Regions from separate parts of the Exiguobacterium sp. H66 genome, predicted to be linked through region 1. Evidence: predicted binding sites of a transcription regulator. Region 1 holds the regulator's gene; each other region holds the start of a gene.
The links. Region 1 encodes LexA, which represses DNA repair genes until DNA is damaged. Its sites were predicted from a motif close to CGAACATATGTTCG; they were not measured.
Positions count from the first base shown of each region.

Region 2: KNP88_RS11735 (NUMOD4 domain-containing protein) is a predicted target of LexA. The motif match lies at 3,302-3,315, and genes of this name have one in related genera.
Region 3: KNP88_RS04315 (YolD-like family protein) is a predicted target of LexA. The motif match lies at 8,966-8,979, and genes of this name have one in related genera.

Region 1 is NZ_JACSMQ010000005.1:231,567-242,551, forward strand. It holds gene KNP88_RS10530 (SH3 domain-containing protein) at 1-824, shown strand, start outside; gene KNP88_RS10535 (ABC transporter ATP-binding protein) at 887-2,653, opposite strand; gene KNP88_RS10540 (ABC transporter transmembrane domain-containing protein) at 2,643-4,400, opposite strand; gene KNP88_RS10545 (YneF family protein) at 4,524-4,754, opposite strand; gene tkt (transketolase) at 4,863-6,851, opposite strand; gene KNP88_RS10555 (DUF896 domain-containing protein) at 7,059-7,295, opposite strand; gene KNP88_RS10560 (YneB family resolvase-like protein) at 7,409-8,062, opposite strand; gene yneA (cell division suppressor protein YneA) at 8,109-8,396, opposite strand; gene lexA (transcriptional repressor LexA) at 8,603-9,217, shown strand; gene KNP88_RS10575 (metal-binding protein) at 9,248-9,721, shown strand; gene KNP88_RS10580 (MIP/aquaporin family protein) at 9,900-10,601, shown strand; gene glpK (glycerol kinase GlpK) at 10,643-10,985, shown strand, end outside.
Region 2 is NZ_JACSMQ010000007.1:204-11,188, reverse strand. It holds gene KNP88_RS11750 (DNA/RNA non-specific endonuclease) at 63-1,166, shown strand; gene KNP88_RS11745 (GGDEF domain-containing protein) at 1,207-2,298, opposite strand; gene KNP88_RS11740 (hypothetical protein) at 2,464-2,643, shown strand; gene KNP88_RS11735 (NUMOD4 domain-containing protein) at 2,710-3,237, opposite strand; gene KNP88_RS11730 (DEAD/DEAH box helicase family protein) at 3,375-3,962, shown strand; gene KNP88_RS11725 (hypothetical protein) at 3,978-4,274, shown strand; gene KNP88_RS11720 (hypothetical protein) at 4,327-4,656, opposite strand; gene KNP88_RS11715 (DNA alkylation repair protein) at 4,659-5,702, opposite strand; gene KNP88_RS11710 (bifunctional transcriptional activator/DNA repair enzyme AdaA) at 5,689-6,747, opposite strand; gene KNP88_RS11705 (hypothetical protein) at 6,919-7,170, opposite strand; gene KNP88_RS11700 (copper amine oxidase) at 7,422-8,792, opposite strand; gene KNP88_RS11695 (hypothetical protein) at 8,918-9,370, opposite strand; gene KNP88_RS11690 (PepSY-associated TM helix domain-containing protein) at 9,367-10,740, opposite strand.
Region 3 is NZ_JACSMQ010000002.1:187,686-198,670, forward strand. It holds gene KNP88_RS04275 (cation diffusion facilitator family transporter) at 1-891, shown strand, start outside; gene KNP88_RS04280 (DsbA family protein) at 989-1,669, shown strand; gene KNP88_RS04285 (disulfide oxidoreductase) at 1,662-2,087, shown strand; gene KNP88_RS04290 (copper resistance D family protein) at 2,361-3,458, opposite strand; gene KNP88_RS04295 (copper resistance CopC family protein) at 3,455-4,000, opposite strand; gene KNP88_RS04300 (ArsR/SmtB family transcription factor) at 4,150-4,485, shown strand; gene KNP88_RS04305 (heavy metal translocating P-type ATPase) at 4,716-7,109, shown strand; gene KNP88_RS04310 (YnfA family protein) at 8,021-8,347, shown strand; gene KNP88_RS04315 (YolD-like family protein) at 8,607-8,942, opposite strand; gene KNP88_RS04320 (tellurite resistance TerB family protein) at 9,139-9,603, opposite strand; gene KNP88_RS04325 (hypothetical protein) at 9,617-10,102, opposite strand; gene KNP88_RS04330 (DNA/RNA non-specific endonuclease) at 10,241-10,985, opposite strand, start outside.

The DNA.
Region 1 (10,985 bases):
CAGAGGCTGCCTCAGAGACGGTAAAAGTAGACACAGCAGTACTCAACGTTCGCACAGCACCTACAACAGCATCAGCAGACGTAGGTAACGTATATAAAGGGCAAACATTAAATGTCGAAGGACGTTCTGGTGCATGGATCAAAACAAGCATCAATGGCCAAAAACGTTATGTACATGGCGCATATACTACTGCTGCCTCATCATTCGACTTTAAAAAAGCTACAGTCACTACGGCAGTATTAAACGTTCGGACACAACCTACTACGAACTCGAAAGATGTAGGTAACTTGTATAAAGGTGAAACAGTAAACGTAGAAAGTAAAGTCGGTTCTTGGATTAAAACAACAATCGATGGTAAAACGCGCTATGTGCATAGTGCTTACACTACACTTTCTGGTTCTACTGCTTCGACTTCAGCAGCTCCAGCTCCTAAAGCAGAAGCAAAACCAGCACCAAAACCAGCGGCTAAACCGGCTACTGCAACTAAACAAACGACTTCAGCGAAGTCTGGTACTAAAGTGACGATGAACGTAAGTGCATACACGAACGATCCATCAAGCAACGGTAGCCAGCTTTACAACGGTCGTGCATTGACTGCTAGCGGTTATGATGTAACAAACACGATCACGTACAATGGTATGCGTATCGTAGCAGCTTCTTCACAATACCCGATTGGCACACGGATGCACATTTCAGGTATCGGTGAAGCAATCGTTCTCGACCGTGGTGGCGCAATTCAAGGTAACAAACTTGACCTTCTCGTTGGTTCACAACAAGAAGCAATCAACTGGGGACGCCAAAACGTCACAGTAACTGTCTACTAATTAAAAAAAGTAACAGCAAAACCTGCCGGGCGAGATCGCCTGGCAGGCCTTTTTGTGTGCATTTACGTAATCGAAGTCACATGACCCGACTGTAATTGATACATTTTTTTATAGAGTCCGTCTTTCGCAATCAACGTTTGGTGATTTCCTTGTTCGACGACTTCCCCTTGATGTAACACAAGAATTAAGTCGGCGTCCTGAATCGTCGATAATCGGTGAGCGATTGCAATCGTCGTCCGCCCTTCCCGCATTCGTTTCAATGCCGTCTGGACTTTCTCTTCCGTCTCCGTATCGATTGAACTTGTCGCTTCATCCAAGATTAAGATTTTTGGATCACGCGCCATCGTTCGTGCAAATGAAATCAATTGCCGTTCTCCGGCTGAGAACGTTGCCCCGCGCTCGGCGACCGGGCTATCGTATCCCTCGTCAAGTTGGTGAATGAAACCATCCGCCTGAACGAAACGGGCCGCCTCTTCAACGGTTCCGAACGAAATCCGATCGTCAAACAACCGAATGTTATCAGCGACACTTCCCGTAAAGAGGAACGAATCCTGCAGGACAAGTCCGACGTGACGCCGTAATTCATCTTCCGGTAACTGTTCGAGCGGTTTTCCATCAATCAAAATTCGTCCCGACTGATAGGCATAAAACCGCATCAAGATGTTGATGATTGAACTTTTCCCGCTTCCCGTCTGACCGACAAGGGCAATCGTCTGTCCTTTTTTCGCTTCAAAGGTAATCCCTTTCAAGACTTCCGTCTCTCCATCATAACTGAACCGCACGTCTTCAAAGACGATATGTCCATCCGTGACGCTCGCTGCACCAGGCAACCCTTTCGTCGGTTCCGGCTCATCCGTATCGAGAACCTTAAACACACGGTCGGCCGAAACAATCGCCTGTTGGAATTCAGACAACCGTTGCATGATTTGTTGAACGGGTTGGAAAATGCGTTCAAGATAACTAATGAAGGCATAGACGACACCGACTTGAACCGTCTCCGTAAATGATAAGAATCCAAAGTACGTGACGAGTGTCGCGATTGAAAGCGCCAGCATCAGTTCAATGATCGGACGAAGTAACCAACTGTCGAGCTTTAAGTTTTTATAACGACCATTTTGGTGGGCGACGTTCGTCTCTTCAAATTCCGCCATTAATCGTTTTTCTTGGCGGAATTGCTGAATGATCGCCATCCCGTTGATTGATTCATTTAACTGCGCATTGATTTTCGATAACAAATCGCGGACTTCTGCATAATATTTCGTCGAGTACTTGCGGTAGATCCAGATGACGAAATAAAATACAGGCAGTAAGACAAGTGCGATTGTCGCAAGCGTCGGGTCCAAGAAATAGAGGAAGATATAAGTTCCGATCAATTGGACACCACTTTGGACAAACGTCGAGAGGACGCCGATGTAGAGTTCCTTGATCGCTTCCGTATCATTCGTGATCCGCGAGACTAAAACCCCAGCCGGTGTCCGGTCAAAGTAAGCGAGTCGCAGGTGCATGACGTGACGAAACACATCAATCCGTAAGCGCTGAATGACTTTTAACGCGATTTTTTGAAATTCAAATGCTTGCAAATAATCGACGATAATCCCTGTCGTATGCAAGATGAGGTAGGCACTAAATAATAAGGCGACTTCCTGGACTGGATAATTACCAGTCGTGACATAGTTGTCAATGAAGATTTTAACTAAATAAGGTCCTCCGAGTTTCGCACCCGTCGTGACCAATAAGAGAAGGAACGCCACAAAGACTTGTTTCTTAAAGGGACCGACAAACCGAAGCAGACGCTTCAAGACGTCTTTTTCATTGATATCATGATTCAAACGGTCCACCCCCTTGTTCAACTAATGATTCGAGTTGTTGATGGTCATACGTTTCTTTATACCAGCCTTTTCGCCGCAATAACTGCTCATGTGTCCCCCGTTCGATGATCCGTCCCGCGTCGAGAACGATGATTTCGTCCGTATGGGAAACGGCCGACAAACGATGGGCGACGATGATTTGCGACTGTTCGTTATCAGCCGTGCGGAAATGATCGATGATCGCCTCTTCTGTCTTCGCATCGACGGCCGATAACGCGTCATCGAGCACTAAAATCGGACAGTCGGCGAGTAACGCCCGGGCAATCGAAATCCGTTGTTTTTGTCCACCGGATAACGTCACGCCACGTTCTCCAACCATCGTCGCGTAGCCTTCTTTAAAACCAAGAATATCGTCATGGACAGCAGCAACACGAGCTGCTTCCATGATTTGTTCCATCGAAGCGTCCGGTTTCGCAAAAGCGATATTGTCCGCAATCGATGCTGAGAACAAGAAATGGTCTTGCGGGACGACGGCGATCTGCTTCCGGACCGTTTCGCGGAGGAGTTGTTTAATATCTTGCCCTCCCATTCGAATAGCCCCTTGTTTGACATCATATTCGCGGGTTAATAACCGGACAAACGTCGACTTTCCAGCACCTGTCCGCCCGACGATTCCGAGCGACTTTCCAGGCTCGAGTGTGACATCAATCTGTTCGAGAACCGGCTGTGTGTCATAGATAAAACGGTCAATCGCGATATCGAGTCGTGGTGAATCGACGGTCGTCACCGCTTCCTTCGCATCTTTAATTTCCGGCTCCACGGCAAGCATCCGTTCGATTCGATCATACGAAGCACGTCCTCGTTCGACGATATTGAATAACCAGCCGAATGCGAGCATCGGCCACGTCAAGAGACCTAAGTATGTAGTGAAGGCGACGATGTCACCGATCCGGATTTCCCCTTGTTGTAACAAATATGCTCCGTATCCGACGGCGATGATATACGATAAACCGACGAGTCCAAAGATCGTTGGATCAAACAACGCATCAATTTTCGCGACACGACGGTTTTTTTGAACGACGTCGTCCGATAACGATGTGAATGTCGTCACGTCTGACTCGACTTCACCCGTCGCTTTTAAAACACGGACGCCACTGATACTTTCTGCTACTTTGTCATTCAAGTCAGAAAAGGCTTCCTGTGCATCATGAAAACGGGAATGCAGCATCTTTCCGTAACGCGATGTCAAGTAGACCATCAACGGCATCGGCAGAAGGGAAACGAGCGTCAGTTTCCAACTGATTGTCGTCACCATCATGACAACGACAAAACTTCCCATTGTCACAGAATCGACGAGCGTCAAAATCCCTGCCCCTGCCGTCATTGAAACCGCTTGGACATCATTCGTCGCATGCGCCATTAAGTCTCCACTTCGATATTTCTTATAAAACGATTGGTCTAAATCTGAAAAGTGACCATAAAGCTGACTCCGCAACAACCGGCCCAATCGGATCGATGCGCCGAAGATGTAAAAACGCCAAAAGTAACGGATGACGTAGGTCGAGACTCCGATCAACACGAGCACCCCGGCGAGTGTAAACAATCGCTCTTTCGTCAATGTACCGTCACTTAATCCATTGACCGTCGTCCCGATGACTTTTGGTGGAATCACTTCGAGACCTGCGACAAAAATCAAACAAATGATGCCGATGCTATATGCTTTCCATTCAAGTCGGAAAAACCAACTCAATTTCTTGAAGACTCCCATTCAAGTCTCCCCCCCTTTTTCAAATCAATTGAGTATTTTAAATAGTCTCACATTTTAGATTAGCCATCTTTCCAGTAAATAGCAAACAAAAAGGAGACCACAAGGGCCTCCTTTTGAAACTGCTTATTTTTTAGGTGATTTCATCGAACCACTCATTGAACGCATCACTTGGTTAACTTTCTTTTGTGATGGCTTTTGACCCATTTGCATCATCAATGTCTTAATCATATCTTCGTTGATTGGCGGGTTTTGCTCCAAATAGTTCATCATGTATCGACGAGCGATATAGAAACCAAGGGCGACACCTGCTACCAAGCAAAGAAGGGCAATTAAAATCCAAATCCATGTAGCCAAGTTGCTTCCTCCTCTAACTTAAAACGTCGCTTTTTACTATACTATAATTCTAACCGTTTGCATAGATAATGCATGAAAAAGGTGCGCATGAACGCGCACCTGTTCCACTTATCCGAGTTGCTTGACTGTTTCTAAGATATTTTCGACAGACATGCCGTACTCTTTTAATAGAAGGTCTCCTGGAGCCGATGCGCCGAAACGATCGATTCCGATGACTTGTCCTTCTGTTCCCACGTACTTGTACCAACCGAGTGACGCGCCTGCTTCGATCGCAAGACGTTTCGTGATCCGTTTTGGTAAGACAGATTCTTTGTACTCAGCTGTTTGCGCTTCGAACAACTCCCATGATGGAAGTGAAACGACCGCAACCTTTTCACCCAGTTGTTTTTGTGCTTCGACGAGCAAGTGAACTTCTGAACCCGTTCCCATCAAGATTGTATCTGCTGTGTTTACGTCACCTGCGATAACATAACCACCCTTTTCAGCACCTTCGACTGTCGTGCCTTCCAGTTCAGGTAAACCTTGACGTGTCATAACGAGCAACGTCGGTTTGTTTTTCGATTGAACAGCTGTTTTCCAAGCGGCAATCGTTTCTTTTCCGTCTGCCGGACGATAGACCGTCAAGTTCGGCATCGCACGGAAACTCATCAAGTGTTCGACTGGCTCGTGTGTCGGACCATCTTCTCCCACTGCGATCGAGTCATGCGTCAAGACGAAGATTGATTGAATCCCCATCAATGCTGCAAGACGGACTGCCGGGCGCAAGTAGTCTGAGAAGACGAAGAATGTCGCACCGTAAGGGATGACGCCACCGTGAAGTGCCATTCCGTTAACAGCTGCTGCCATCGCGAACTCACGGACACCGAACCAAATGTTACGGCCGCTTGGATCGATATCGAAGTCAGCTTCGCCTTTTAGCATCGTGTTGTTCGAACCAGCTAAGTCAGCTGATCCCCCGAAGATTGATGGGATGTTTTTCGCAAGAGCGTTTAAGACTTCTCCACTCGTCTGACGTGTTGCTTTTTTCGATGTCAGATCATATGTCGGAAGATCTGCTTCCCAGTTGCTCGGCAATTCATTGTTGATCGCTTGAACAAGCTCAGCGTGCAATTCCGGATGTGCTGCTTTGTATTGCTCCATTTTTTCCGTCCATGCTGCTTCTGTATCAGCGCCACGTTTTTCGATGCGCTCCTCGAACAAGTCTTTGACTTCTTCCGGTACATAGAATTCTTCATGATCCCAAACGTAGCTTGCTTTCGTCAACTTGATTTCCGCATCGCCGAGTGGTGCACCGTGTGAAGCCGATTTCCCTGATTTGTTCGGCGAACCGAATCCGATAACCGTTTTGACTTCGATCAATGTCGGTTTTGTTGTTTCCGCTTTCGCCGCGTCGAGTGCTTTTGAAATCGAATCGATATCCGTTCCATCTTCAACACGGATGACTTGCCAGTTGTATGCTTCAAAACGTTGTTGGACGTTTTCAGAGAATGACTTGTCCAAGTCGCCATCAAGCGAGATATCGTTTGAATCATACAGGACGACGAGTTTACCAAGACCTAAATGTCCTGCGAGTGAAGCCGCTTCTGCAGAGACACCTTCCATTAAGTCACCGTCTCCGCAAATGCCGTATGTGAAGTGGTCGACGACGTTTAGGTCGTCACGGTTGTATTTCGCTTCGAGGTGACGTTCTGCCATCGCCATCCCGACGGCCATCGCGATGCCTTGCCCGAGTGGACCAGTCGTCGCATCGACACCTGCTGTGTGACGGTATTCCGGGTGACCCGGTGTTTTTGAGTTCCATTGACGGAATGACTTCAAGTCATCCATCGCGAGGTCGTATCCTGATAAATGGAGGAGTGAGTAGAGAAGCATTGAACCGTGTCCTGCTGAAAGTACAAAACGGTCACGGTTAAACCATTCTGGATTTTTAGGGTTGTGGTTCATATGATCCGCCCATAATGTAAATGCCATCGGTGCTGCACCCATCGGCATTCCCGGGTGGCCCGAGTTCGCTTTTTGTACTGCATCAATTGATAAGGTACGAATCGTATTTACTGCTAATAATTCTACTGTTGTCATGTTCGTCAAAACAATCATCCTCTCTCTTTTTCACAAATTCTATATCATTTTAGCACACACAGAAATGTGATACAACTTTTCTAAATAGTATGTCACATTAAAATGAATGCGCTCTCTATTGCCCTTTTCAAGCAACTTTCATGATACACATTACTGATTTTCCCATTAAAAAAGCTACCTCGCTCACGGATTGAGCGACGCAGCTTTCGTTCATACAAAACTTGCTTACTGTTTATTGCGTTCTTCTTCTTGTGCTTGCTTCAATTTTTCAGGCGTAACATCCGTTCCTTCTTCATCAACGATTTTGATGCCCATCATTTGATTTTTGAACGAACCACGAAATGCTTCTAAATAGGCCGTTCTTAATTCTTTTTGTTCCGCCGTCTCAGCTTCCGTTAACGGTTCGACTTTTGATTTATTGGCAAGTTCATTAATTCGATCGAGTTGTTCTTGTGATAACATAATATCCCTCTTTCTCTTTGACTCAACGCGGAGCACTTTAATAGTAACCTTACTGTAAAAGACCCGAAAAAAAAAAGCAAGTTTGTCGCGTCAAGATGACACAACACCTGCTTTCATTCATAAGACTGGACAACTTCTTTATATTCAAGATAACGCCGGTTGACCGTCGCTTTCGAAATATCATGCCCCATGCCGCGTAAGGTCGTCGCGATGTCAGCAAACGTCAAACCAAGTTCACGTAATCGAACGATTTCTTCAATCGGGACTTCCTTTCGACTGCGGCCGGCATTCTCGCCTTGCCGATTGAGATTTTGTTCGGGTCTAAAACCATTATCGACAGCCCGTCGCATGCCGCGTGCAATTTTTGCATTGTGGAGCTTACGCTGGTATTCCTCAACGAGTGAAACGATCTCGAGGACCATTGCTTCCGCATCCGCCAGTTTGTATTCACCGTCTGACTCCATCGTCATCAACTGGACATCATGTTTTTTGAACGTATGCAAAATCGCGATTTTGGCGTTTCCTCGTCCGATTCGTGTATCGTCCGTCACGAGCACCGCTTCCACCAGATGACGCGTTACATAATCCAGAACGGTTAACATCCCTTCTCGCTCTACATCATAGCCACTTTCTTTTTCGACGATGATATCTATGATTTCAAATCCTTTTGTTAAAGCGAGTCCCGACAGTTCTGCTCTTTGCCGCTCCAGTGAGCTCTCTTGTGCTTCTTTTTCCGTCGAGACGCGACAGTAGATTACTACTTTCATCGTACCTCACACCCCTGTTCGTTCATTCAACAACTTTTATATTCTGTCATTGTTGTGCGATTGGTACAACGATTTTGTCTTTCGAAATGACATGTTTTGTTTCGAGCTCATTGTTCTTGATCAGCCAGTCAATGTATTCCTGGTTCGTCATCGAACCATCATTGTAGACTTCTGCAACTTGTTCGACCGTTACGTTCTCATCGACCGTGACTGACGCCGTGAGTAATTGGTGGACCTTTTCATCCGGTCGTGGTGTTAAAAGAAAAAGAATGAAGGCAAAACTGAGCGTATAAAACAGAATTGAAAAGGCATGAGTACGAATAGAATGAATCATCATGAATCCCTCCAAATAGGTTATTAGAATAAATGTTCTCGGAACAATTGTTCGCATAATCTATAATAAACACAGAACCAGTGTTCGGTCAACACAAAAACATCGAACAATTGTTTGTACGCTCATTTGTTCTATGTTATAGTAATTCTAGAAACATATATTCCTAAATCCTAAAAAAACCAATCCGGAAAGAGGTGGCAATTCGTATGCGGAAAATGTCTAAACGTCAACAAGAAATCCTTGACTACATCATCGCTGAAGTGAAGTTAAAGGGCTATCCACCTTCAGTTCGCGAAATTGGTGAAGCTGTTGGTCTTGCTTCAAGCTCAACGGTACACGGTCATTTGGATCGTCTAGAAAAACGTGGACTGATTCGCCGTGACCCGACGAAACCACGCGCGATTGAAATATTGCTTGATAAACCTGAAGAAATCAACGAAGCGATCGTCCATGTCCCCGTTATCGGCAAGGTAACTGCCGGACTTCCGATCACTGCGATTGAAAACATAGAAGAGCATTTCCCACTCCCTGCACATTATGTAGGAAATGAAACCGTCTTTATGTTGACGATTGATGGCGAATCGATGATTAATGCAGGTATTCTTGATGGCGATCGTGTTATCGTGCGTCAACAAAACACAGCAGAAAACGGGGAGATTGTCGTTGCGATGACCGAAGATAGTGAAGCGACAGTCAAACGGTTCTTCTTAGAAGATCAACAGGTACGTCTTCAACCAGAAAATGACTCGATGGACCCGATGTATTTCGATAACGTGTCGATTCTTGGCAAGGTCATCGGCGTTTACCGGACGATTCACTAAGAGAGGGACCAGCTGAGCTGGTCTTTTTTCATGCCTTCTGGAAATGTACATGATACGGTCAACTCCGTTGCCCTCACGGGATATGTTGTTTATTCGGTCGCAACGAACCAAACGGATTGGCTCCCGACCGCTGTCGGAATCGCCGTCGGGACATTATGGCTTTCGCCCGACTTAGACTTAAAATCGGAACCTTACTATCGTTTTGGCCCTTTGCGTGTCCTTTGGATGCCATACGTCAAAATTATGCCGCACCGCTCCATCTGGTCGCATGGCTTAATCATCGGAGATGTCATCCGCCTACTCTACAGTGCTGCTTTATTGATTCCGCTTCTCTTTTTAGCCTTCTATAGTGAAATCATTCAAGCAAGCACGGTCGACTCATTGATTGACGTCATGCCTGCTTTTATTATCGGTGTAATGACCGCAAGTACGATTCATATCATCCTTGATCATACGAGTAGTTGGTTCCGCCCTAAAAAGAAACGAAAAAAACGTCGATCCTGACTTTTTCCATTCAATCATGGAAAAAGTCTTTTTATTATCCAATTCTAATTTTTTTAAACCTAAATATTGAAAATTTCTATTCCTATATTTCAATTATTTGTATTGAAAACGTTATCAATTCGGGTTAGGTTTAAATAGAAAGGCATTATTCGCTTTAATCCAAAGGGAGGGTTTTTGCATGAGTAATTTTATTAGTGAGATGATGGGAACATTGATTCTCATCCTACTCGGGGATGGCGTCGTCGCCGGTGTCGTTCTGAAGAAAACCAAGTCTGAAAATGGTGGCTGGATTGTCATCACGCTCGCTTGGGGTCTCGCCGTTATGACCGGTGTTTACGTCGCGGCATCCAGTGGTGCCCACTTGAACCCAGCGGTTACTTTGTCGCTCGCGCTCAATTCTGACTTACCGTGGGCAGATGTACCTATCTATATCGCTGCTCAACTTGTCGGAGCATTCCTTGGCGCAGTACTCGTTTGGCTTCATTACATGAAACATTTTGAAGCGACAGAAGATCAAGCCGCAAAACTCGGTGTATTCGCGACAGGTCCAGCGATCCGTCATACGGGATCAAACTTAGTATCTGAGATCATCGGGACATTCGTTCTCGTCTTTGGTATCTTGGCGCTTGGAGCGAATACGTTTGCAGACGGACTCAATCCATTGATTGTCGGTCTCCTCGTAGTCGTCATCGGTCTTTCGCTCGGTGGTACGACGGGTTATGCAATCAACCCTGCCCGTGACCTTGGTCCACGTATCGCCCACGCGATCTTACCGATTCCGGGTAAGGGATCATCAGACTGGGGTTACTCATGGATTCCGATTGTCGGACCAATCATCGGAGGCGCAATCGCCGTCTTCATCTATCAACTGCTATTTTGATTGAGCATTAGGTATCTTAACTATTCAAGGGGGACTCACAGATGGAAAACAAGTATATTTTAGCACTCGACCAAGGAACGACAAGCTCACGCGCCATCATTTTCGATCATGATGGTCAAATCGTCAACTCTGCTCAACGTGAATTCAAACAATACTTCCCACAACCAGGCTGGGTCGAGCATGATGCAAATGAAATCTGGGGTTCGATTTTAGCAGTCATGGCGGATGCACTCGGAACGGCTGACATCAAACCGAGTCAAATCGCGAGCATCGGAATCACGAACCAACGTGAAACGACAGTCGTTTGGAACAAGGAAACGGGAAAACCAGTTTATCATGCCCTTGTCTGGCAATCGCGTCAAACGGCCGACATTTGTGATGAGC
Region 2 (10,985 bases), on a different contig from region 1:
TAGCGCCAGCTTCAGGGATGTTGAGAAAACAGACGGGTGTGCTTAAGTGAAAGGAGTGCGGCATGAAAAAACGAATGTACCTTGCATTACCGCTAGCGGCCCTGTTACTGACGGGATGTGCGAGCGACGAGGAGACGGTTTCTTCGACGGACACGAAGACGGAGGAACGTGCTCCAAAAGAAGAGACGCCGCAGACGAGCGACGTCAAAGAACCGACAGCGGACATCGTTAAAGAAGACGCGAAACAGGAGACGCCTCCTGCAGAGCCGGTCGCGAAAGAGACGACCGAAAAAAAATCAGACACGACAACGGATCAAAAAGAAACAGAAGACAAGCCCTCGGTCACGGCGTCCAGCAATGATCCGTTCGCCGGATACAAACAGATTCAAGTCGATGGCGGCGACCAGTCCGGAGACCGTCAGGCGAACGTCGTCGTCGATATCGGGTTCGGGGACCGTGAATACTGGGCATTTACGAACAAGCATGGACAACTCGTCAAAGTCATCGCCAAAAAAATCACCTTACAAAATGATAAAACGGAAGACGTGACGTCAGCCGGTCGCTACTATCATGACGAAGCGAAGGTTCCGGGTGTCGAACACCGTGATCTCGATGAAGGACATGTCATCGCCGATTCGCTTGGCGGTGTCTCGAACGCCTACAATATCACGCCGCAGGACAGTACGCTCAATCGCCACGGCGATCAAGCGTACATGGAAGATACTATCCGTAAAGCCGGTGGTGCGACGAATTTCGAAGCGATCATCCGCTATGAAACGACGAAAACGCAAATTCCTTCGAGTTATCAGTACACGTACACAATCAAAGGCAACGTCATCGTCGACAAGTTCGATAACGTCAACCCGGATGGCGTCAACGCGTCGCTCGGTCTGACCGAGAGTCCGGAAAGTAAACCGAAGGCTGAACCAAAGGCAGCGCCAAAGGCAACACCAAAAGCTGAACCGAAGGCGAAAACGCCTGCCGCTTCGACACCAAGCACGACGCCGGAAACAGGCGGTGACGTCTCAAGCGTCGACACGAACGGAAACGGACAAGTCACAATCCAGGAAGCGAAGGATGCCGGTTTCAGCATGCCGATCCGGAGTGACCACTGGCTCTATCCGTACATGCGGGACAACGATAACGACGGCATGGTCGGTGAATGACAGCACGAAAAAAGGCAGGCTCCGTGGAGCCGCCTTTTTTTTAATTATGTGTCACATCATAACCGACGACTTTGTTGCGCCCCGTCTGTTTTGCCTGATACAGCGCCTGATCGGCTTTTTGGACGACTTCGAACGCCGTCTTGGCTTGATCAGACGATGCGACACCCATCGAAAGCGTGACATGGAAAGCCGGATACGGTTTGAAGATGAAGTGTTGATCGGCGCACGCCGTCCGAATCCGTTCCCCGAGTTGCTCCGCTTCACGGTGCGAGATATCCGGCAGGACGACGACGAATTCCTCGCCGCCATAACGTGTGACGAGTCCCGTTTCCGGACAAAACGTCGTCAACAGATGACTGAGTTGCCGTAAGACGACATCCCCGCCATCATGTCCATATTCGTCATTGACCGACTTGAAAAAGTCGATATCGACGATCAGGACCGAGAAGGCATACCCGTGTTTGTCATAGTCGGCTAACGTCTCATCCAGTTTCCGCCGATTGGCGAGATTCGTCAGACTGTCCGTCAAGGCAAGCTCCTGCTGGGCTTGGACGAACTGGAAATGTTTCCGTAACTCCTGCAGGAAACGAAACGTCACGTACCCTCCGAGGAGATTGAAGATGATGTAGACGAATGACATCTCGAAAAACCGAATGAACGTATCCGTCAACAAATACAGGGCCGGTAAGCTGTAGCCGATCCCGATGCTCAGTAGGACAAGGTAGTCTTTGAACGTCTGGGCAGCAAAGCGACGGTAAATACTTGCCGTGACGAGTAAAGCAAGACAAATCAGCGTCGCGAGAATCAAACCTTGGTAGACACCGGGTGGCGTGACGAGAAAGCGGGCCCCGATGACGGCGACCGTCGTCAATGCGCCGCTGATCCAGCCGCCGTAATAATACGCCGTGACGAGCGCGACGAGTCGTAAGTCAATTTTTGCCCCGTCGTAGGAGATACTGTTTAAGACGAGCAGTGCCCCGATTATACTCGCGATCAATCCGACGGCAAGCCGGATCCGGATTGAGGAGTGCGGTGAAATGCGTTTGATGTTGCGCATCGGTAAGAAGGCGAACAGCAGGGACGTAATCAAAAGGGAAAAGTTTAATAGAAACTGGTTGAACTGACTCAACACGACGATCGACATCCCTTCAAAAAATAGCTTTTTCTGTCTATATCTTCTTTATCGTCTTACCGGAACCCTTTTTCTAGCCGTTTCGCAGGTTTTCCATTTTCTTAAAAGGGAATCATTATGACAGACGCATCTGTTAATTCGTAAAAGGGGGAACTACCTGTGGACATGAACGAAGAAAAACGAAAAAGTAAAATGCCTTTCTTCATCGGGCTCGTCATCGTCATCTTTTTAATCGTCGCCGCTGCGTTAATCATCTACGTCACGTCTGAACCGAAAGAGGAAACGCAACAGCTCCTCCAACTGACGGTGAGCCAAATCACGCCGTACTTACCACTTGCCGGCTAACGACACCTTACTTTTTTTCAACCAAAAGGGCAGACCGATTTTCTTCGGACTGCCCTTTCCTTTTGCCTACATGACATACCGCGCCTCTTTCTTATCGATGATATTGCGGACCCGGTTTTCAGTCACCCCGTACACGAGCGCAAGCTTTCGAATCGATGCTTCGCCCGCCCGGTAGCGCCGCCGGATTTCCCGAATCTGCCACGCCGACAATTCGACATGGTCCGTCAACAGCAAATCGAATTCAGCGAGCAAGGAAGCATAGGCTTGACTCGGTGAAGGCTTGACGGACAGATTATCAATCTGGTCGTTCAACCGGTCAGCGTCTGCCCGCACGAGACGCTCCTGACAGGCGGTCGGGTCAAGAAACGCCCGTGCGACAAGTTCACCGACGTAAAACCGTTCACCGCGTCCATGCTGATACAACGTCACTTTCCGGTAACCCTCCTGATTGATGCGCGGGCGCAGGACGACACCCGTGCGCCGCTGTTTGACGCCACGGCTCGTCTCGACAATCCGGTCGAGCGAACGAACATTTCCCGACGTCGACACTTGATAACTCCCTTCATATCCTTGTACCATCTTCCAATGTTCCATATGAGCAATGACCTCCATTCGGTCCTAAAACGCCAACAGTTCTTACTCCCATTATACTACAAAGCGAACAAACGTTCTAATTACAACGTGCTGAACGGGTGTGGTAATCTAACAAAAAAAGGAAACGGGGTCTTTCGATGAAATTTGTTTTGCTGCTCGGTCCTCAGGCCGTCGGAAAGATGACGATCGGTCAGGAACTGGAACGGTTGACCGGGATGAAGTTATTCCATAACCATCAGACGATTGATTTGTTGTTGCCCTATTTTGATTTTTCAAAGCCCGCCCATCACAGACTGAAAGACTTAATCCGCCGGGAGATGTTCAAAGAGATGGCGGTCAGCGATCTCGAAGGTGTCCTCTTCACGTTCCTCTGCCTGTTCGGGGTCGAAGGCGGAGGGATTGAGTTCATTGAGGAAACGGTCGCATTGTTTGAAGAGGCCGGTGCCGACGTCTATATCGTCGAACTCGAAGCCTCTGTCGCAACACGTCTCACGCGGAACAAGACGGAAAACCGGCTTGCCCATAAGTTTACGAAACGGGATCTCGCCGCTTCCGAAAACGACTTGCTCGAGACGGCAGACGGCTACCGGACGTCCTCCCTGCCAGGAGAACTTCCGTATCCGAACTACCTTCGCCTGGATACGGAAGGACGCTCTGCCGCAGAGAGTGCCGAAGCAATCTGCGCCCGCTTCAGCTGGTCTTATAACCCCGTCGGTCAAAAATAGAGAGGAGAATGCCGTTTGACGTCACAACCGAAGGAATACCGTTCACTGATCCTGACCTTCATCCTCTTGATCGCCAGCATCCTACTGTTCTTCGGGCTGAACGGACGGACGTTCCCGAATATGAGCCTTTGGGTCCCGATCAGTCTGTATTCGCTCGTCGGCGTCGGCTATGTGATCTCACTCCTGATCGCGCTCCGGTTGAAAAACACCGTCATCAAGACCTTCAGCCTGCTTGCCACTCTGATGCTGTTGCTCCCGCTCGTGATTTGGGTTTATCTCCTGCTGCTTGCGAACGGCATCTCGGAACCTTAAAAAAGAGGACAAGCCGTTCGCAGTCTGCGACGCGGATTGTCCTCTTTTTCATTTAGTGCGTCAAGGCTAACAAAAATCCATCATCCGTTCTCTCAAATCCACTCTTCTCCCAGACAGCGCCTTCCCCGTCGTTGCCCGTCACGGACGGTAACAATAATGCCCGTGCCAAATACGCCGTGATGACTCTCAAGGCTTCTTCAACGTAGCCGGCGGCGTCAGACGGATCGATTGCGTCATAGCTGAGTTGCTGACCGGCTAACTGCATCGTCGCAACCTGTTGGTGCTCGTCCCGCAGCTCCAATGTCCAAACACAGCCGTCTGTCGTATCCATCGCTTCGATGTGTAAGCGGGACGTCGTAAAGTCCGGATGGCGTCCGTTCATCTTCATTCCTCCCCTGTCACGTCAAACGTTGCCGTTGCGTAAGCTTGCCCATTAATCAAGATGGTCACACGATGCGTCCCCGGATAGTGGACGCGTGTCGTCAAGTTCCGAAACGATTGCCGTTTTGTAAACGTCTCCCGTCCAGCCACCTGTCGTTCACTAATCCGAAAGACCTTTTGACTCATTCCCCGCTGTTTGACATAGTCAATCGCATATTCAATCCGCAGGACTTGCGGTTCCGTCGTCGTGAGGCTAAATGTAAACGACAGCTCGCCTCCGATCGGCAGCGACGGTGTCATCGTCAAATCATCGACTGTGACCGTGCCGCGTGTCACGAGACCAAATGCCTTTAGGACGTCCGGGTGTCCTTGTTTGAGCAACGTCCGTGAAGCGTGACGCAACACCCAGTCCACACGGGGATCGGTCCCGAGCTGATCGAGTCGTTCAATCACAAGTTCCGGGTGCGTCTTCGTGATGTCGTTCAAGTGATTGGCGACACTCTTGCGGACGTAAAGTGAGTCGTCGGTCAGCAACCGGTCGAGCAGCGGCAGAACGGGACGCGGATCGGCAATCAACGCCGGGATGGCCTGTCCCCACGGCAGCCGTGGTCGTGTCCCTTCCGATGCCAGGCGCCGGACATGTTCATCGTCCGACGTACTCCAGAGCAGTGCCTGTTGTAAGTACCGGTCTTGGTCGCTCAGTAAAAACCGCCGGACAGCGAACTCCGCCGTCGAATACGGCGTCAGCCGTTCGAGTGCCAGCAACGACCGGTCCCAGTCGTCGCCGTAGAGCTCGATATAGTCGGGAAACACGATCCCGGCGAGTCCCGTGAACTCCGGGGCAATCCGTTCGAGTTCTGTCGCTGCCACATCAAATTCACGTGGCACATACGATCCAAGCGACGTCGAAATCCGGCGGACCCGTTGTTTGAAGGCGAGTTCCTCCCAGTCGGCTTGTTTGATGTCCTGCTGCAACCGCGGCGCATCCAGCGCCCGACTCAGGCGGCCGAGCCAGTCGTCCGAAAAGACATCTTTAATCAGTGCCATGTAAAATCAAGTCCTTTCGTCGTTCGGTTTCGAGCAATGTCGCTTTCCGGGCGAGCCCGCCGGCATACCCGCCTAGGTCCCCGTTTGCCCGGATGACACGGTGACACGGAATGACGAGTGCCAGCTGATTGGCACCATTTGCCCGGGCGACGGCCCGGACGGCAAGCGGATTACCGATCCGGATGGCGAGTTCTTGATAGGAAATCGTCTCTCCGGACGGAATTTGCTCCAACTCGGCCCAGACGCGGCGTTGGAACGGCGTTCCGTAGAGGGCACGTGGTGTCTTGAACTGAAGCAGTGTCCCGGCGAAATAGTCGGTCAGCTCCTGTCCGATTTGCTCAAAGATGATTGATTCCCCCGGGACGATGACGGCACGTGCCGCGAGACGGAGCCGTTCGATTTCCCGTTCCAGTCCCCGGCGATCGACGAATTCAAGCAAATGAAGGGCTGCGTCGTCTGCAATCGCGAGCATCGGACCGAGTGGCGTATCGAGCCATTTCGCCTGCAAGTAAGTCCCGTCCCAGCGTTTCGGTGTCGCACCCATGATTTTTGCGAAAGCATCCCGAAAGCCGCTGCTCGATTCGTAGCCACCCGCGAGCTGGGCCTCGATGACCGGTTTCCCGGTCCGGATTTCTTTCATCGCCAGTCCCATCCGACGTGAGCGGGCATACTCGACGAACGTCATTCCGAAGCGTTTTTTGAATTGGCGGCGCGCCGTTGACGCATCGAGTCCAAGTTCCCGGAAATCGGCCTCCTTAAAACGTTTTTCCGGTGTCGCTTCGACAGCGGCAATAAGACGGCTGATGATGTCACTCGCACCGGGGTGCGACAAGGGTTTACAGCGGAGACACGGGCGATACGAAGCGAGTAAGGCTTCTTTCGCCGTCCCGTAAAATTCACAGTTCTCGCGTTTCGGTTTCCGGGCCGGACAGGACGGCCGGCAAAAGATGCCTGTCGTCTTGACGCCGACGAAGAACCGCCCTTCATAGGTCGCATCCCGGCGGACGAGTGCCGCATAATACTCTTCTGTTTGATGGTCCTCCATGCAATCGCCTCCTTCTTTCCTTCAGTATACCGAGTTCTTTCGTCGCGATGTCGCCGAAAATCAGGCATCGATGTTTTTGTTTTTGCATCATGTCTGATCCGGACGCGTGTCCACTTCAAAAAAATCCGCCTCTTCAGCCGCAGGTGGCTGAGAAACGGATCGTGCTTTCACTTAACGCTTTGGTTTACGTCGCAGGAGGAGGAACGTCACGAAGGCACTGAGCAATAGACTACTGACAATCCACGGTAAGATACGCGGGACGATACCTGGCTCGACTGCACGATCTTCGACCGGGATGACTTCGCTCGATGTCAATGGATCCTGCAACAGATGTTCAACTGCCACTGCATGCAGTTCTGGTGTCATGAGAGCGATGAAGACGACGAAGACGAGTACTACTACCACGCCGATGGTTCGTTTCATTGTTCCTCCTCCTTTCCTGACTTCTATTCTAGTGACCGTCCTCTAACAGAGATTCGTTTTCCGAAGAATGCGGGAGTAGGAATCGAATCTTGAATCCTTCAAAATCATTGAGGCTGCAATCTAATGCGACTGACTTAAACGTCAGTCTTTACAGAGGCAAAGGTGGCCGATGTTACATCCGCCACCCTCCTCTCGTCTAAAAGAACGCACGCGCTTCAGGCGACTTTTTTGAGTCATCTCCGTCAGACGGCTTATTGTTGTTCACGACGACCGCGGAGTGCAAAAAATCCTAGAAGTGAAGCGGCTGCAATTCCGAACAGTGACCATAAGATACCGGCTGACGATTGAGTTTCAGCGGTTCCACCAAGACCTGTGTTCGGCATGCTTGCTGGCGTCCCTTGGAATTTATCCGGGAATTGATCGACGATTGCTGTCGCTGTTCCTTCACCGACTCCGTACATATGACCGTAAGCTTCACGAATTGCCGGGTACGTTTTATCGTAGTCTTTTTCATTGTAGCTATTGAAGGCGAGTAACAATTGATCAACGTGCATCTTCAAGCCTTCTTCCAGGTCTTTTGACTTCAGGCGACCTTCCGTCGCTGCATCAAGGAAAGCCGCTTGTTCGACGCGATATTCGTCGAGCTCTTTGACGGCCATGTCGCGTGCGTCTTCATCTTCCGCCCCCGTTGCTTTGACATAGTCGACGAAGTAGCCGATGTGGCTCGACCAGATTTTTTTGAATTCTTTCGCTGCATCACTACCGTAGACCGAACCGATTGATGCTGTCAGGTCGTCCGTGTTTTCACTGAGTGCACCGGCTGCGGCATCAAAGTCTTTTGCTCCTTCAATCCCTTTTTGCATCGCAAGTATTGCGAGTGCCGCGTGTTCCGAGAAGTTGTGGTTCAGACCGGCACGTAAATCGGCTGCGGGTGTATCGACTTTCGTATTTTCAAATTTATCCGGGTATTGATCGACGATTGCTCCCGATAATCCTTCCCCGACCATGTACATATGCTCGATTGCTTTTCGCAAATTGCTGTACGTGGCGTCATAATCACCTGCAACGTAACTGTCGAACGACGTCAAGAGTTGGGTGACGTGGACTTTTAAGCCACCTTCGAGATCAGCTGCTTTCAATCGCCCTTCCGTTGCTTTATCCAAAAAGGCTGCCTGTTCGACGCGGTACGAATCGAGGTCATCGAGCGCTTTTTGTTTTGCTTCCTCATCTTCTGCCCCTGTTGCTTTCACGTAATCGACGAAGTAACCGATGTGACTTTTCCAAATTTCTTTAAAGGCTTCTCCGCCTTCATCCCCGTAAACTGATCCGACGGCTGCTGAGAGATCATCGGCATTTTGATTCAGTGCACCTGCTGCTTGATCAAAATCATCCGCCCCATCAATCCCTTTTTGCATTGCAACGACTGCGAGGTAGGCATGTTCCGATAAAAGCTGATCGAGTGTCGCCCGGAGGTCGGACGCTGGTGAGGAGACATCGAGAGACATGTTTCCGGAGCTGGCCATCTTGCTGTGATCTTCATGACCATGGGCACTGACGCCGGCTGCCGGAATCAACAATGCGGCACTGAGTGGAACTGCGAGAAACGACTTTTTCATTTTCATCTTGTAAACACCCCTTTATTTTTTTGGACTACACATAGATAACGTAAGAAGTTCACAAATAGTTTTGATTTTTAATATTTTTCCCAAAAAAATAAAGACTTCGGCAGCGAAGTCCTTATTTCCCATTAATGATGTCCATGATGATCCGTCTGTTCCCCTGCCGGTACGGCCTGTTTCAATAAGCTCTGTGCCGTCTCGAGCTCTTTTTCTGACACATCCCCCACTTGAACGAGTGCTTTTGGTGTGTAGACATGCGAACCGACATGGACCATACCATTGACGAGATAGACACCGGCTTTTTTAAAGGGAATACTGCTGACATAATGTCCCTGTTTCTGTTCTGCCATATACGTTTCTGTCTCGTCACTTCCTACTGGCGTAACTTGAACATGCACCTGATCGATGGCTTGTGGGTTCTCAATTTCAAGCGCGACCGTCGTGTTCGTGTCTGCTGCGATTTTCTCCGGTGCGTAAAGTCCGACTTTCATCGCAGGCGCAGCCGCTTTTGTCTCGAACTGACAGCCGGCCAGTAACACCATACTACTGGCGAATAAACCTGTTAATACGATCCGCTTCATGCTGCCGCCTCCTTATTTCCTTTACGTCGACGCGTGAAAATCAAGAAATCGAGTACGAGGATCGTCATGACCGACAGTGCCGCGAGTGGCATCGTCAAACTGATCACTACAATCAAACCGACAACGATTTTTTGCACGCGTTGATCACTCGCCCGTTTTGGTGCCACTAGTTTTCCTGCACCATTTCGGCGTTTCCACCATAGAACAAATGAACTGACGACGATGAAGATTAATCCTAGACACAGTGCTAATCCGACAAGTTGATTCAAGAAACCAAACAACCGTCCTTCATGAAACCCAATCCCAAGCGTAATGCCCTTCGCGAGGAGTCCGTAGTCTGCATAAGAGACATTGGATAAGACCGTTCCCGAATATTGATCGAGATTAATCGTCGCTTCTTTGGTCGGCGCACTTTGAAGAGAGGACAACGTATAGACCCCTGTCTCCCCTTGTGGAAGTGTAATTTGATATGGGCGTCCCATCCCTAACTGTTTCGCTTCAGCCGCGACTTCCGTCACAGACAGTGTCAACGGTCGGGCTGGTCCCGAACTCGGAACGACGTCGTTTTGTGTCGCCCAAGGAATATCCGTCGCAATGTCCTTCGTGACGATTTTTGACACCATACTTTCATCCGGTCCGTACGCAAACTGTGGATAGTTCGAATTGGCTTTCGTCGCAATCGTATTGATCCACTGACCTGCGACACCCGACCATGCGAGTCCGGAACCGATGATCACGAGTAATCCAATCGTCGACCAGACGGCAACTGAACCATGAAGCCCCTTCCAAAAATTACGTGATCCGTTTTTCTGTCTGAAGGACGGGAAAAATACACGCTTGAAGCTCCCGGTTTTCCCTCGTGGCCAAAAGAGATACGTTCCTGTGACCAATAAAATGATTGCCCAGCTCGCTGCAAGTTCGACGAGAAGATTTCCGGCTTTCCCAGCAAACAATTCCCCATGAATTGTTTTAATAAAGCCGAGTGGTCCTGCCCCGAGTCGTCTCCCCGTCACTTCACCCGTGTATGGATCAACATAGACATATCCCGATTCCTCTTTGAACGTCACGCCAATCCGTGTCGTCCGGTCTTGTTGCTCAAACTGACCAAGCGAAGAAATACCCGCCTTTGGATATTTGTCCGCGACAGCTTTCATCTGATCTTCGAGCGGCAGACGTTGCCCTGTCTCTTCCGTGAAGATCATGTCACGGTACAACATATCCTCCAGTTGCGGTTTAAATAAGTAAATCGATCCTGTGACGGCAAGTATGATAAAAATCGGTGCAAAAATAATGCCTGCATAAAAATGCCACCGCCACATCGATTGGTACCAGCTCTGCTGCACGCGCGAAGCTTGATTCCGTTGTTTCATGATCATATCCCCCGTTCTTTCCTATATATGTCCCACATGTGAACACGTCTTTAATTATAAGCGGTTACATCAAGCTAACTTTTAACACACTATGGCGAATTCTTGCCAATCCGGTGTTGTTTCTGCGTAGTCCCTATGAAGAAAATGCACACATACTGGAGTCTTTTTTCATAGATTCCACAAATGACTTAAATAAGATTTCACTTTTTTTGCTTTTTTTAAATCCAAACGAAATCCGGGTGCGT
Region 3 (10,985 bases), on a different contig from region 1:
AGTCATAACAACATAAATATAAAGGCACTGAAGTGGTCTTTCATGCTAATCTTTTTATTTATGATTATTGAAGTTATTGGAGGGATTTGGACCAATAGTCTAGCGTTACTTTCAGATGCTGGGCATATGCTAAGTGATGCTGCTGCACTTGGGCTTAGTTTAACAGCATTAATGTTTGGACAACGAAAGGCTACGGATCACAAGACATTCGGATACAAGCGTTTTGAAATTTTAGCGGCCTTCTTGAACGGAATCACCCTGATTGCTATTGCACTCTATATCTTCTACGAAGCATATCGACGTCTGCTTGAACCTCCTGTAGTTTTAAGCTCAGGTATGCTGATCATTTCAACTATCGGCTTACTAGTTAATATTGTTGTCGCATTCATCCTCATGCGGGCGGACAAAGACGAAAATTTGAACGTCAGAAGTGCCTTTTTACATGTGATCGGAGATCTGCTTGGCTCAATCGGTGCCATTATTGCGGCAGTGCTGATAATATTCTTCGGTTGGACGATAGCCGATCCGATTGCGAGCTTAGTAGTCGCGATTCTTGTATTTATCAGTGGTTTGCGTGTAACAAAGGATTCATGGCATATTTTGATGGAAGGTGTCCCATTCAATTTAAACGCCAGTGAAATCAAAAGTGCGCTACTTGCCATTGAAGAAGTGGAAGAAGTACATGACTTTCGTCTATGGTCCATCACATCTGATTATCATGTACTAAGTTGCCATTTAGTAGTTAAATCGGATGAAGCACGAAAGGGTGTACTTAGACAGGCCCGTACGTTGATTCATGACCAGTTTGATTTACAAGATCTTACGATTCAAATCGAGTGTACAGGTATCGATGAATGCTCGCATGCGGCACATGAGAGCCACGCTCATTGATAAATGAACGTTGTAAAATACTTTAATCGAATAGAAGGAGGTGTTGACCTTTCCCTTTTCTGATTAACTTCAGAAAGTGGGAGGGTCGAATCATGTTATGAAACAAAAGAAGGTTTTAGTTGTTGTAACGTTGCTGATCGTGTTTTTAATAGTTATTTCAATGTTTTTGATCAAGAACAATGCTGTTCAAGAAAAAAAGAGTACAGTCCTAAATGATACGGTAAAAATAGAAGGTCAACCGACACAAGGAGAAAACGCTGCACCTGTTTCAATCGTCGAGTTCGGAGATTATAAATGTCCGTCTTGTAAACAATGGGGGAAAACGGTTTATCCGAAGTTGAAAAAGGAGTTCATTGACACTGGTAAGGTACAGTTCAGCTATATCAATGTTTTATTCCATGGGGAAGAATCGATTTTGGCCGCTAAGGCATCAGAATCTGTTTATCGCCAAGACAAGAAGGCATTTTGGACATTCCATAAGGCGATTTATGATGCACAACCGAGAGTCGAACAGCATGATGACCCATGGGTGACTGAAGAATCCCTGTTAAGAATCGCTGCAAAATCAGTACCAGACATTAATCAAGAACAACTCACATCTGATTTAAGAAATAATGCGGACATCCTTGATGAAGTGTCGAAGGACGATGCACTCGTGAAAGAACACGGTGTCGAGTTGACACCTACGATCGTGATCAATGGTATTAAACTCGATGACCCGTTTGATTACGATACGATTTCCCGTGTGATTGAAGAACAGGTAACGGCCGATGAATGAACAGGTGCGACGTTATGGTATGTATATAGCGTGGATCATAGCACTCGCTGCCACACTCGGTAGCCTGTACTTTAGTGAGATTCGTGGATTCGTACCTTGTGAGCTCTGTTGGTCACAACGTATTTTCATGTATCCGCTCAGTATCATCCTGGGCATTGCCGTATTCAATAATGATTCAGGTGTGGTTCGATATGTATTACCACTTAGCCTTATCGGGGGAGGTATTTCTGTCTACCACTACATGGTTCAAAAGATTCCAGGATTTGCTGAGGTCAAGCCATGTCTTCAAGGTGTCCCTTGCAACGTACAATATATTAATTGGTTAGGTTTCATAACGATTCCCTTCCTTGCCCTGACAGCATTTTTGCTAATTACGCTGATTATGATTGGAGTTCGACAAGCGTTTAAAAAAAATTAAGTTAATAAGAGAGAGTCACTTCATCTCATTTAGCGATTTTCTTCATATCATGAGTACGACTAGAACATAAGGAGGGAAAACATAAAAGTTTCTTTTTTAATTTATAGCTTATTCCTGATTGAATCGACGGGATAAGGAAAAGAGAATCGATTATATAAAAAAGACAATGTCTCATTTCACTTTCGAAATGAGACATTGTCTTTTTTTATACGACTGGAAGATTGTATATCGTTAAAACTCTTGATCAAGAAGATACTAAAGTGAATTTTTTAATCAAAACGTCAAAGAAATACTATACAAGAAAGCTAAAAATAAGGAAACAGACATTCCTAATCCTAAAAAAAGTGTTTTGATCGATTCATTCGTTTTTCTAATAAGGAATACTACCAATCCCCCGAAAAGAAGACCGATCACTAGGAACAAGACGGATGTCATTCCTGGTTCAAACTCGATGTTTGAATATTCAAAGCGTAGATTAGGGAAGACGAAAGCAGACAGCTGTCCGGCCCCACTTGATTTGAGTGTATCCTCTACGGAGTGAGGTGGCTCTTGCTGACCGAGCAACGCAGTTGCTGCGAAGATGAAGAGAATCAGTGTACCTTCCATGCGCATTCTCATCTGTTTGACTTTAAGCGTTTGTTTGGAAGAGGCATAACTCCATTTCCCATTCATGAAACCGATGATCAGCACAGGGAGAATTAAGACATGTTTCCATAGTAAGGCTTGACCATACGGTAAAATCCAAGAATTCGGATAGTCGTCTACTTTCACGACGACGGACATCAAATAGATGCCGGATCCGAGGATAATCAAAAAGCATAGTGTCACGAGCGGTCTGAACCATTCCAACACGTTGTCCCAACGGGGATTCGATGCGTTGGAATAACCTAATACGAGTAAACCGCCAGTCCAAATGAAGACAGACAAAGCATGAGCGGTATGTACGAGTAATCCTTCTGCACCTGTGATGCTGGAGGCGTGTCCGGACCATGCGAGTGTACCAACCATGGCAAGTAACAAAAAAAGGGCAAACTTTAAGCGTCCCGAATGGAGTGACGTATTCCTGACGACCAGAAAAAGTAATATGCAACAGATTGTCATCAAGATTAAGGCATTTCCAGCTTCGAATGTGAGCAGAACGGACCGCAGAGTCAACCACAGTCCGATGTCTTCTTGCAAATAAAGCACGATACGTATGACCGACAATGAAAAGAAAACAGGAATTAATAGGATGAGAAGTCGTATCCATCTTATCGGGAACGCTACATCAGGTCGATAAGTGGGAGGAATGAGCTGTAACGAGAAATGACCGATCAACAGTGCAAAACAGGCGTACAGCAATGTATCTCCTAAAATATAGAGCAAAGTCATTTTGTTCGCCCCTTCAAAACAATCTGATAAAAGAAGAACAGTAGCATGATAAATAATCCACCGGCGATTAGAAATGGAAAGAAATCAGTCTCTTCAGCGGTGGACGTTGTCGTCTTCACGGTTTCCGCATCGACGTCTTTCTGTTGGATGGGCTTCGGCTGATCGCTCGTTTCGCTCGTGGTCGTTTGGGTTTCGATATTGAACAGATAGGTTCCTTCGATAGGATGTCCATCTGTACCGATGATCTTCCATTGGACGCGATACCGACCAGATGTCAGTTCTCGATCGAGCTGGAACGTCATACGTCGCCTTTCTTGTGTGAAAGTACCCTTCAGTGCATCCGAAGACGTGGAATCAAATACTTGAATACTTCCACCAGCTTCGATGTTCGTCTCGAAGTTCAACGTGATGGTTTTTGTAGGAAGAACAGTCTCATCTGCCCGGGGTGTGGAAGATTCGAGCCCAGTGTGAGCCGAGACTTGTACGGGACACCACAAGAGCATTCCTGATAGCAGTAACAATAGGTAATTTACTCGAAGCATCTTTTCAACTCCTTTATGTTTGTTATGTACGGTCAAAATCATAAGGGATAAAAACAGACACCTCAAGATTTTTTTGACGCTTACATTAGGAAATGCTAATATGATGATAACATATTAATGAAAACGAATATGAAAAAGGAGTGAACATTTTGGAACAATTACTGGAACCATTGGACTTGAAGGTGAGGGTCGTTCATGGTTTTTCTAATAAAACACGACTTCAAATCCTAGAGTGTATCTATGATGGTGAAAAGACCGTGACAGAAATCGTCGAGGCGGTCCAAGGGAATCAGTCCAACGTTTCACAGCATCTAGCTTGTCTAAAAGGATGCGGATTGATTCAAAAACGGACGCAGGGAAAGTATGGCTACTACTCCCTACGCAACGAGACAGTCAGGGAACTGTTACGACTATTCGGGACACTGACGCTCGAAATCGGACAGGAATCAGCTTGTTGTGAACATCACATCGAGGGGGCGGAATAATGGGCAGCTCCTGTTGTAACAACGGCTCTACAAAAAAAAGAGAAGCAAGTGAACCAAAGGCTGTTTCTGCATCAATCACAACAACGTGCTGCGCCTCGAACGAAGACGATCGACTCCAAACAAAGGATATACAGTCGAGTTGCTGTTCGAAATCGACATCCGAGATAGCCGGTACGAGCATACAAACCGAATCTTCCCTTCCTAAGGAAGAGGATACTTGCTGTAGCACGATGTCAAAGACAGAGGCAAAAAAATCAGAAACAGATACCTGTTGTTCTTCGGGTAATGCTTCCTCGGATTTGATTCAGCCTGATCATACAACTCATACCTACCGAATAGAAGGGATGGATTGTCCATCCTGTGCAGTGACTCTTGAGAAGGGATTAGTGACGATAGCGGAGTACCAGAAAGTGTCCGTCAACTACGGTGCGGCCCGCTTGAAAATTGAGAGCGAATCAGCACTGGATGATCGTCGGCTTCAAAACGAGGTGAAGAAGTTAGGATTTCAACTTATTGTTCCAAATAAAGAGGAAAAACATGTTCAGACGTATGCGGTTTCGGGGATGGATTGTAGTAGTTGTGCTAAAACGATTGAGCAGCATTTCCAAAAAATAAATGATGTGCAGACTGTCACGGTATCTTTTGCACGTGGAGAAATGGAGATCGAACATCATCTTGATGCACAACAGGTGAAAATTGAGCTAAATAAGATTGGCTTTGATGGACACGTCAAGGGAGAAGAGCCTTCCGAACCTTCGACACGCTCATTTGAAGGGATATCATTGGTCTTATCCGGTATTCTGATTGGATTAGGGCTACTCCTGCAAACCATAGAGGTTATGTATCTACCGAACGCGCTGTTCGGAATCGCTTTGATCCTAAGTGGATGGAAAGCTTTCCGGAGCGCATTTTATGCGGTTCGCGCCCGATCGCTCGACATGAACGTGTTGATGAGTGTGGCGGCCATCGGTGCAGCACTCATTGGTGAATGGCTCGAAGGGGCGACTGTCGTCTTCCTCTTTGCCATCGGGAACCTACTCCAGAATCATTCACTTGCCCGGACGCGGAATTCAATTCAGAAACTCATCGAACTTTCTCCGAAGGAAGCATTCGTGCTGACAGCAGAGGGCGTTATCCGGAAATCAGTGGAAGCGGTGCGGATCGGAGAGAAGATTCGGATTCGACCAGGTGATCAGGTTGCGCTGGACGGAATGATCTTGAAAGGGACGACGACCATCAATCAAGCGCCGATCACGGGCGAATCGATTCCTGTCGATAAGAAGGAAGGCGATCACGTATTTGCCGGAACGCTCAACATGGATCGTTCGTTCGACATGATCGTCGAGAAGACGTATCAAGAGACGACGCTTGCGCACATCATTGAACTGGTCGAGGAAGCGCAGGATAATAAAGCACCGAGTGAAGCGTTCATCGATCGCTTCGCGAAAGTGTACACACCGTTCGTCTTCCTAGGTGCATTGTTGCTGATGATCGTCCCACCTTTACTCCAACTTGGTAGTTGGGGAGAGTGGTTCTATAAGGGATTGGAATTGATCGTCATCGCCTGTCCGTGTGCGCTCGTCATCTCGACACCGGTCGCGATCGTGACGGCGATCGGAAATGCTGCCCGTAACGGCGTCTTGATCAAAGGCGGAGTGTTTCTAGAAGAGGCGGGGAAAATCAATGCCATCGCCTTCGACAAGACGGGAACGCTGACGAAAGGAACACCGAGCGTTCAACGGTTCATCTCGTTGTCACCTGATCGACGACTCGCTCTACAAGTCGCGCATTCACTAGAACGGCATTCCAGTCATCCATTAGCTAAAGCCATCACGACATATGCGAGTGAAGAAGGTATCCGACCACTTGAAGCGGATACCATCGTGAATCAGGTCGGGAGTGGAGTATCTGGAACGGTTGATCAAGTGATCTATCAGATTGGCGGAATGAAATGGTTTCGGGAGATGGATTATGATATCGCTCCGATCGAATCCGACGTTCGAAAAGTTGAAGAACGTGGTCAGACGGCAGTGCTCGTAGGAAGCGCGTCGCGTTTACTCGGTCTTTTCCTCTTATCGGACGATGTACGCGAAGAGAGCGCTGCGGCTTTACGTAAATTAAGGGAAGACGTAGGTGTCGAGCAACTCGTCATGTTGACGGGGGATAACGCAGGAGCAGCGCACCATATTGGGGGACAATTACACTTAGATGCTGTCCATGCTAATCTATTACCCCAGGATAAGGTGAAAATCATCGAACAGATGCAGGACCGAACGTTACGAACTGCGATGGTCGGTGACGGAATCAACGATGCCCCTGCTTTCGTCACGGCGGATGTCAGCATCGCGATGGGAGGAGCTGGGACGGACACGGCACTTGAGACGGCAGATATCGTCTTGATGGCAGATAACCTGCATAAGCTCCCCTATACCCTCGACCTCAGCCGTGCGACGATGCAGATTATTAAACAAAATATCGTGTTTTCTATCGTAATCAAAGTCATCGCGATGGCGCTTGTTTTCCCAGGGTGGTTGACGTTATGGATGGCGGTTCTCAGTGACACGGGTGCGGCTGTCCTCGTGACCCTGAATGCGTTACGCCTGCTGAAGAAGCGGACATCGTGAGGACGCACAATTCCACCATTATAGGTACGTTCGAACGACTGGTTCTTGGAAAAAGAGCCGGTCGTTTGTCGTGGTTAATCGTTTGACGAGAAATTATGAAGCGTATGTGCGGGTCATAGTATCTAGGGAGATTCGATTGACACGTTGGATCCCTACATAAAAAAACGTAAAAATGTAGGAGGATGAGCGGGATATATCGAAAGAAGTCAATCATGCATTGCGAAACGAATCGATGAGGAGTGTGACATTCATGCGTATTACCGTCACGATGGAGTACTGGATTGCTACCATTCTTTATGTAGGGCAAGAGTCGACCTCTTCCCGATCAGGGAAAACAAGGTACGTCACGATCGAGGAGATTAGTAGAGCGTGCGGAATATCTAGAAATCATTTAAATAAAATAGTGTATCTATTAGGACAATCCAGCGACGCATTCAATCACTTCTTCAAATCCCTTTACAGGAGGCACAGTATTCTTCTTATCTTGTACTGAATCAGATTTCGTTTGCTGATTTATTGAAACAGATGTGATGATGTCAGATAATCGCGTCTGAATTAGCTAAGAGACCTCCAGAATGTCTAGAAGAAGCGCTTATTTGAAATGGAACAGCTGGCTCCTCCGAAAACTAAGAGAGTACTTTTCAAGGATGATCCACTCGGGAAGAGACGCGAAAAAGGATAGCTATCCTCTTCAATTTTATGTGAAATCAAGGCAATGGAAATACAGGAAGGGCTCTTTTGACGATTTTTCGTCATCAGAGCCTTCACTTATGATCTGCATTGTAAAAGGTATGAAGTTGAATACGCAATAAAGAAAGTGAGTCGAAAATTAAAAGTGACCTACAAGTCGTTAAGGCGTGAACGAGACGATTGACTTAAAAAATAAAGGAACTGACGGAAGGAGACTGAAATTGGGCGTATCACTAATCTTATTTTTTATCGCAGGACTTGCTGAAATTGGTGGAGGCTATTTGATATGGCTTTGGTTACGAGAAGGAAGATCGATACATATGGGAGTAACGGGAGGTATCTTGTTGGCGCTGTATGGCATCATCGCAACACTTCAAACATTTCCGAGCTTTGGGAAGGTGTATGCTGCTTACGGTGGTGTTTTTATCGTCCTCTCTGTGCTCTGGGGATGGGGGATAGACAAGAAAGTACCCGATTTTTATGACTGGGTAGGAGCCTTTATTTGCTTGATCGGTGTAGCGGTCATGCTGTGGTTCCCTAGAGGATAGCATGTCAAGGTAGCGATTCATCTTACGGCGCAGTTGAAATAGTAAAAGAGTGAATAATAGGGAAAAGACGCTAGATCACAGCAATCCACTTCAAAATAAATGACTGGATGAAGTCACTCGTGCATTCGTCAAGCTTCATTAGAAAAGCGACGCATGCACGATGAACTTAAAACAAAACGCTATCGTGATGCAAAAAGACGCCGTATCATCCTTCGTGCATGCTGACTATATGAAGACACGCACGACTGATGATCACATTTCATCCTAACATTTGAACGCTTACTATTTGCTTGAACGCGACGATCTCGACGTCGAGGTTGCGTTTGACGAGATGGACCTCCTCTCGCACGTAATCGAGCTTCTCGACGAAGGCATCGAAACGATGCGTCAAGGGACCATTCATCGCCGTCACCGTGACGATGTCTCCGCTGAAGATGGCGTCGTTCAAGGCGTTCTCGATCGTTCCATCGATTGGTTCCTCCGTATCCTCGAACTTGAAATGATGGACCTCCTGGTAATAGCGTTTCAGCAATCCTTTATGTTCAGGCATCAGGAACGGAATCCATTTCTTATTGCCCCGATCTTCATAACTCATCTAAAGCACCCCTTTTCATAATAAGAACGTTTGTTCTTATTATGTTCCGCGGAACTATGTTCTTCAATCAATTTCTTAGAACAATACATCAATGATGTTTGTTAGTTGAAAAAATAGGAGCTTTAAGTTTTCAAAGCAAAAAACGTCTAACAATCGAATGAGCGATTGTTAGACGTTGAGATAAAAGATGTATAGCTTAATTTTTAAATACAGAACGGTCGTTTTTCATCGCAATAACTTTGAAGATTGGAGCAAATTCTTGTTCTGTTACTCCGAATGCTGTCATGAATTTATTAAACATGGCTTGTTCTTCTCGCTCTGCTTCTCCATCAGATAGCGAAGAGTCCACTAGATTAGCAAGAATACAGAGTTTTTGCTCATGATTTAATACTGGTGCAGCCTCTGCCAAGAATGTATCGATAGAATTACGATCAAAGTATTTAAATACTTTTTCCATTAAATCATCATTGTTATCACCAATACGAATTGTGCCTTTCTTACTCTTTCCACCTAGCACAGCTAGTAGTTGACCAATCTCTTCGTTATCGAACTCTCCATCTGAAGCCATCATGTAGACAAGCGATGTTGCGAATGCAAAATGAGGGTGCATGCCTTGTTTACTTTTTGTACTGTCACCTTTAAACATATCAAATAATCCCATTACAATTGCCTCCTTAGTTGTTTTGATTCGCCGCGTATCTCAACTGTTCTACAAGTGAATCGAGTCGACTTACAGTAACGTCACGAATCGTAAGTTTTTTACTCCCAAATCCTTTTTTATGTGTCAGATAAATTATTCCTTCGTTTACACCAAACGGATTAATTGGAATTGGAATGATATCAAAATCTACTTCTTTAATTTTAGCAAACGGAATCTTTTCAATTGTCCCACTTGGCATGATCGAACCTTTATGAATAGAGAGAACGACATCTGTTTCTGTCATTAGAAGAAAGCCATACTTAGTTAAAGATGGTTGAACACCTTCTAACGCATAAAAAAGCTGATCGGACTTAAATTCTTTTCTCAATGCCTTTAATGTGATTTCGATGTAAGATCGTTCGATTTTTGGTAACTTCATTTTTAAGTCTTCTAGCGTACTCAAACTAATTGGAAAAGTACTATTTTCTAACTGGTTGTTAATTGCATCTAATTTACCCATTTAAAAACTCCTTAACATGATTATATTGTAAATTTTATCATGTATTTTGAAGATAAAACAGATAAAAACTGAACTGTTATATAAATAAGTAATACAAAAAGACAAGTGCAAGATGCACTTGTCCCAAGGATCAATTGTTCATTCTCCGACCATTCCGTCATGGTCGTTGTCCCGCATATATTGATACAACCAGTGCTTCTCCGTGATTGGCATCGCAAAGCCTGCGTCCTTCGCTTCCTGGATCGTCACTTGACCATTGCCGTCGGTATCGACGCGCGAGACGTCTTCGGTCGCTGCAGTATTAGGAGCTGATTTCGATGTTGGTTCTTTTTTCGTCTCCTTTTTCTTCGTCAGACCAAGTGCAGCATTTGTCTCGTCTGGATTACCGTTCTTGAACCGGTCGACGACGGTATTCCCGCGGACCGTATACGTATACTGATACGCAGATGGAATCATCGTCGACGTATTCGGATAGGTGATCTGCACTTCAAAGTTCGTTGCGCCACCCGCCTTGCGGATGACGTCCTCCATGTACGCCTGATCACCATGACGATTCAGTGTACTGTCCTGCGGAGTGATGTTGTAAGCGTTCGAGACGCCACCGAGCGAGTCGGCGATGATATGTCCTTCATCGAGGTCTGCGCGTTCGACGCCAGGCACCTTCGCCTCATCAGAGTAGTAGCGTCCGTCACGCGAGACGTCTTCTGTCGCATCATTCTGGAGGACGATCTTCTTCGCGATGACGCGGACCAGCTGACCATGCTCATTCGTGAACGCCCAGTATTTCCGGTCACCGAATCCGATGTCGACGACGACATTCGCCTGGCGATTACCGGACAGATCTCCACCATCGACTAAAATCTTCTTATATCCTGTGAAAGAA